Regions from separate parts of the Shewanella sp. Sh95 genome, predicted to be linked through region 1. Evidence: riboswitches for the same ligand, from Rfam matches in the RefSeq annotation. Region 1 holds a riboswitch; the other holds the start of a gene.
What was found. A riboswitch is a leader RNA that binds a small molecule or an ion and turns the genes downstream of it on or off. The one in region 1 is predicted to bind cobalamin.
Positions count from the first base shown of each region.

Region 2: linked by a shared signal. The riboswitch ahead of AEA42_RS15085 (TonB-dependent receptor) and the one ahead of AEA42_RS19950 (ABC transporter ATP-binding protein) in region 1 are both predicted to bind cobalamin.

Region 1 is NZ_LGYY01000272.1:26,468-29,789, reverse strand. Features, by position in the region: gene AEA42_RS19950 (ABC transporter ATP-binding protein) at 1-783, opposite strand, end outside; cobalamin riboswitch at 907-1,131, opposite strand; gene AEA42_RS19945 (histidine phosphatase family protein) at 1,307-2,029, opposite strand; gene metH (methionine synthase) at 2,260-3,322, shown strand, end outside.
Region 2 is NZ_LGYY01000208.1:20,683-24,004, reverse strand. Features, by position in the region: gene AEA42_RS15085 (TonB-dependent receptor) at 1-1,810, opposite strand, end outside; cobalamin riboswitch at 1,919-2,148, opposite strand; gene AEA42_RS15080 (hypothetical protein) at 2,283-3,322, opposite strand, start outside.

The DNA of each region.
Region 1 (3,322 bases):
ATGTTGTGGATGGGGCATCACTTGAGCGCAAACACCAAAAACTTGGGCAATGCGCTCCTCTGTTAATACCTCACTCGGCGTGCCCATGGCGCTCACTTGCCCCTTATCCAGTAGCAGCAAACTATCACACAGGGCACTTGCTAAATTCAGATCATGAATAGAGGCAATGACACTAATGCCAAGGCTTCGAACCAACTCCAAAATTTGTATTTGATAGCGCACATCGAGGTGGTTTGTGGGTTCATCTAAAATCAGTAACTGAGGTTGTTGCACGATAGCGCGGGCAATCAGTGCCCGTTGTTTCTCACCGCCGGAGAGCCTTTCATATTGCTGATAGCGCTTATGGCTAAGACCTACCTTTTCAAGCGCCTTGATAATTTTTTCACTATCACCGCTGGAATTAGTATCGAACATCCCTTTGTGGGGCGTGAGCCCCATAGCAACGAGTTGCTCTGTGGTCATATCAAAATAGTGCGGCGTATCCTGCTGCACCACAGCTACTTTGCAGGCAAATGCCTTGGGCGAAAGCTCGTTAATGTCCTGCGAAAACAAACTGATTTGCCCCAGAGTTGGGCGAATAAAACGATATATACAACGCAGTAAACTGGATTTACCCGCACCGTTAGGGCCGATTAATCCCAGCATTTCACCGCGTTGTAGGGCAAAGTTAATCCCTGAAAGAATGGTTTTGCCTTCGATGGTCCAACTTAATTGGCTGACATTGAGTGCCACATTAGCTAGCACCGCCGAAGATTGCACATCTGTTGACGTGGAAGGCTTCATTTAAAGCAGCTCCCACAGGCATATTTTGTACCCAAACCCAGTAGCACCATGGGCCACAGGGCGAAACGTATCAATATCATTTTCTGCTCCCTCGAGTCACCCGCTCGAGAACTAAGGCTGCACGCAGCGAAAACAGAAATAGGCAGGTCTCCTGACTTGTAGCAAAGAAGGTTCTAGGTTCTAGGTTCTAGGTTCTAGGTTCTAGATTCTAGGCTCTAGATTCTAGGCACTTCTTTTAACTACTCACAGTTGCGGGTACAGTTCGGGCTGGCTGATGGGCAGCACCCCGATTCCCTATTATGTTTGGGTTGATCCGGCGTTTATAACGACTATTGCCTTAAGCGAATAGCGCAGGATAAAGCGAAATTCCCAACACCTATTTCTGCGACATTTAAACTTAGCGAACACCATGTGCTATATGGCTCAAACGTCAGGGAAAAGCATTATCCTATATCTTGCTCATTAGGCAATGCAGTTTAAATCAGAAAATTTTCATCATCCCATTTAGCATGAGATTTCTAACTCAATCAGCATGGCCCGATGGCCAGTCTAAGCGCCAGTATCGAGTTCCATGTTTATCTTCGAGTACATTAATCGTCACCACCGCGGCAACCGGTAAAGTCAGTTGACTGTAAAACCCTACCGTTCTCACCGCCCCCAATGCTCTTGCCATTAAATGACGGATCACTCCGCCGTGGGTCAGAATCCAGATATTGGCTGTGGGTACATTGGCATTACACTCGCCGTGGGCCTGTTCATCATCCAACGCCAGCAGGGCAAACTCTTTATTGAGGATCTGCTCTATTGCGCCATCGATACGAGCCTCGAAACTTGCCATCGTTTCACCATTGGGCGGCGACACGGCCCAAGGATCTTGCCAATAGGCCGCCATGCGCTCGCCATCCTGTTGATATAACTCATCGAGCAAGCGACCATCCCAATCGCCAAAATCCATTTCTTGTAGATCCTCCAGCAGGTTGACCTCAAGCGACGAAGGCGTTGGTGCCGCTAAATGTGAACTCTCAGACAAGCTGGAATGCGGCTCCAGCGCCAACACCTTGGCAAATTCAGCGCAGCGCTTTGAGGTAGAGCTGTAAATACCGTGGCACACAGTCGCCTGCGCCGCCACTGCTGCCGACATCTGCCGCCAGCCCTTCTCGCTCAGTGGAACATCGACTCTGCCACGTAAAATCGCCCCGCCTTCGCATTCCCCGTGGCGTAACAGTAATAAGCGAACTTGTTTCATATATGCCTTTTAAAAATCTTAGGACCTAAACTCTAGATTCTAGATTCTAGATTCTAGATTCTCGCTCCTAATGACTTTCACCTTGCCCTGACAATCCGATGTCGCGTATTATGGACGTCTATACGTATAAATGTCCAAATCATAACGAACGACATTCAATAATAAAATGCAATTTACCGCAGAATTGCATATTTTTGGACTCAACTTAGCTGTAGTAAAGGTAATCATTTATGGCGATATCTCTCCATCGAGCCAGCCAAACACTGGCAGACATTCGCAACCAGTTGTCAAAGCGCATTCTGATTTTAGACGGCGCCATGGGCACTATGATCCAAGGCTACAAGCTAGAAGAAGCCGATTACCGTGGCGAGCGTTTCAAGGATTGGCATACCGACGTTAAGGGCAATAACGATCTCTTAGTGCTCACACAGCCACACATCATCAAACAAATTCACACCGACTACCTATTAGCCGGTGCCGATATTATTGAAACCAACACTTTCAACGCCACCACTATCGCCATGGCCGACTACGATATGCAGTCGCTGTCCGCCGAAATTAACCGTGAAGGTGCGCGCCTCGCCCGTGAGGCCTGTGATGAAATCGAAAAAGCCACGGGTAAACCACGTTATGTCGCCGGTGTGTTAGGACCCACTAACCGTACCTGCTCTATCAGCCCCGATGTTAACGATCCCGGATATCGCAATATCCACTTCGATGAGTTAGTGACCGCTTACTGCGAATCGACCCGCGCCCTGATTGAAGGCGGCGCCGATATCATTATGGTCGAGACCATCTTCGATACCTTAAACGCTAAGGCCGCCTTATTTGCCATCGAAACCGTGTTCGATGAACTCTTTGGCGCTAACTCGCCAGCACGTTTGCCAGTGATGATCTCCGGCACTATTACCGATGCCTCGGGCCGAACCCTGACCGGACAAACCACCGAAGCCTTTTATAACTCCCTTCGCCATATCAAGCCCTTATCCATTGGCCTTAACTGCGCTCTCGGCCCAAAGGAGCTGCGCCCCTACGTCGAAGAACTGTCACGCATCGCCGAATGTTATGTCTCGGCGCACCCTAACGCGGGTCTACCAAACGAGTTTGGCGGTTACGACGAAACCCCAAAAGACATGGCCAGCGTTATCCAAGAATGGGCCCGTGAAGGCATGCTCAACATTATCGGCGGCTGCTGTGGTAGCACGCCCGAGCATATTAAGGTCATTCGCGAAGCCGTGGAACCGTTTGCACCACGGGTACTACCCGAGATCCCCGTCGCCTGCCGTTTATCGG
Region 2 (3,322 bases), on a different contig from region 1:
AGTTAAGGGCTAGATTACCTAAAACATAGCTAGATAATTTATCGCCTTCGTTGCCGTTATCGCCTTCAATAAAACGATCGCCCGTGTAAATTGCCTCAGCAAATACTTGGAAATGCTCGGCAAAATCCATGCTGACATAACCGCGCCCCGTATGCTCCGCAACCCAAGACAATTGCTTGCCATCATTCACCCCATCGGTAAATTCGGCATCAATATAGTTATATTCCAAGCCTAAGGTGAGGGCTTGAGTGACCTGCCAATCCCAATCGGCACTCGCGCCATAGCGGCGTGAAGCATCGGCATTGACGTTGGCGCCTTGGAAGCTGCCACCAACAGGTTTTTCCGCACTCGGGTCGAAGACAATTTCATCTTCTAAATCGAGGCGATATAGGCTGACGCGTAGGCTTTGGCTAGCCACAGTCCAATCCCAACCCGCCTCATAGGAACGGCCTGTCTGTGGCTTTAAGCCATAGACATCTTTCGGGGTGTAAGCTTGCTCATCGACCTTAGCAAAGCGGAAGTTTTCATCGCCACGTAGATAGAATCTGTGCTCGGCGCTCGGACGGTAATTTAAACCGAACTCGAATGCGGTCGCATCTTCATCTAAATCGATGCCGTTTGGATACACATTGCCATCGACCAGATCGTCGGTCACCCGCGCATAACGGCCGCCCACTACATAGCTTAAGGTGTGGCTTAATGGCACAGTGGCTTGCAGGTAAGCACTTTGCATTTCCTGCACATTGCTGCGCGCCATAGAGTCAAACTCGGCCTTACCGCGGCTGATATCCAAACCTGTCACTAGGTTTAGCTCGCCTTGACGGGTGCTGTAATTGGCGAGCGCCTTAGGGCTAAACATCAGCAGTGAGCGAGTATTTTGGCTACCCGCCCCCCAGTTTAATGAGGTCACTAAGGTATCGCTGTAATCTAGATCCGCCGCTAATGCCCAGTTTTGGTTAAGCTGATGCTGATAGCCCGTACGCGCCGCAGTGGTCATCTCATGGACATATTCGCTTTTATTGGAAGACTGGCGTGGGTCTTCTTTGAACTGATTTACGGTCAACGAGCCCGGATTTTCGCGGTCATCATCGTAATAGCTGGTTTCGACAAAGAACGAATCAGTCGCCGTTTTATATTGAATGCGGCCAAGGATAGAACCCGTTTCATTGGCGTTATGCTGACGATAGTTGTCACCTTGGTTGTAGCTTCCGGTCAAGAAATAGCGCCAATCCTTGTTGATCGCGCCAGACACATCGCCGCGACCTTCATAGGTATTAAAGCTACCGCCGGATAATTGCACGCTGCCGCCGGTATTCTCAGGCGATTTAGTCACAATATTGATCACGCCACCCACGGCTTGATCGCCATAGAGCACGCCCGCACTGCCGGATAAAATCTCGATGCGTTCAACCTGATTTAAGGGAATTGCATTCAGGCTAGGCGCAGCAATATCGATGTTATTTAGGCGGCGACCATCGAGCAAAATCAAGGTGTTGTTTACCGCAGCGCTGGCGCTAAAACCGCGCATCGCAAAGCTAGTACCAATATTGTTATCCGAAATTTGAATACCGCTCTGACCACGTAAGACGTCAGTCAAATTAGTCGCGCCACTCATTTCAATCGCCGCAGCATCAATCACATTCACATTAGCGGCAATATTTAACGGGGTCTTATCAGCACGGCCAATCACCACGATATGCTCATCGACGTTGGCGGCATGAGTTTCATCGGCAGCCACAGCGGGCGCGATCATTGATACACTGCAAAGGCTGCCAATCAGCAGCGCAATTTTGGTTGGATGTGTTCCCATTTTACCTTTAACTCCTACAAGGAAAACGGGGCATTAGCGCCACGATACCGTTGATTCAGTAGAAAACACTGATAGTCACTATCGCATTTTGAGATCTGCCCACCGAAATCTCAAAAACACCTTTAGGGCCGGTCTCCGGACTTAGGCTATATCCATCTCAACTTGAGATGAACGCGAAACTGACCTTTACACACTCGATTACAGGGCTCATCGTGAACGCCTGTCAAATGCGGTCGTCTCTCACCTTTTACCGTTGCGGGGGCAGTGCCAGAATTTCACTGGCTTCCCGATTATCTCGCGACTTCATCATCGCAAGCACCACAGAAGGTTGACTCAAAATTAGGTTCAAAGGGCGTCAAACCTGTTAACGCCCAACAAGGCTCAGAATATTAAAGACCTAAGCGCGCGCATTATAGACGTCTATACGGATGAAAGTCCATTAATCTCAGATTGGCGAGAAAGCTCAGATGAGTTAGAAAACGCCATCCCAGTTTTTTGCCGCAGGTTGGGGTCTGTCTTTACTTAAAATCGCCTGACGCTGCTCAGGGGTTTCGCATTGGGCAACCGGGCTTAAATCCAGCGGCTTAATCACTAACGAGTCAGCAGGTTGCACAGGCGACTTGTCGAACATGGGCAAATTCATCGACCAAGAGACCAGCTCCCCCTTTTCGCTAATGCCAACATAACCGTCATTTGCGCCATCTAACCACGTGAGACGCGGAATACGTGCCATTAACTTTTCCACATTATCACGGTTGGCTCGATATCCAACGGGCACCACTTTGCCATCGGGACGCGTAAACACAAAGGAGGATGGTCCTTGCGTAATAACACTGCCTTCCTGCCAATATTTATCAAGAATCTCTTGGGCATAGTGAAACCCAAACATATACGCGTAGTCAGTGTCGTCGGCCATAATTTGCGGCACCGCCTTATCCCGCAGTAATAAAAAGCCTGAGCCGATACTGATAATCTCCTTCACGCCTGTAATGTCGGTTTTTTTAATCCAATCGACGCCACAGTTAATCCCATCGCCCCAAAAATGCGCATCCCCCGTAGGACTTAACACCGCAAATGCGCAATTGTTTGCCGTCATACTCGCCACGTCTTTTAAGGCACTGCGGATAGGATAAGTATCACTGCGCCAGCCCCAACTCACTACTGAGCCGTCCTTTTTCAAGGCGGCATAGGTGTGTTGAAAATATTCGATCTTCGCCACATCCGTAAGCTGAGGGAGCAACTTTTTCATATTGGTCGACTCTTCAATCTGGCCCCAAATCACTGCACTGCCCTGTTTTTTGAGGGCGACAAAACTGCGTCCCTTAGCAAAGATATCAATGACATCAACTAATTGATCCTGCACATGCAAGCTATTGCCACCGTAAGGGCCATAACCCCAAGTGTGTACCTTGCCTGTGGCATCTAGCGCGGCAATGGCCTCTTGGTTGGCGAATAATTTAGTAATATTAGTCATGCGGTTTTGTAGGGCTTTGTCGAGGCGATATTTACCCA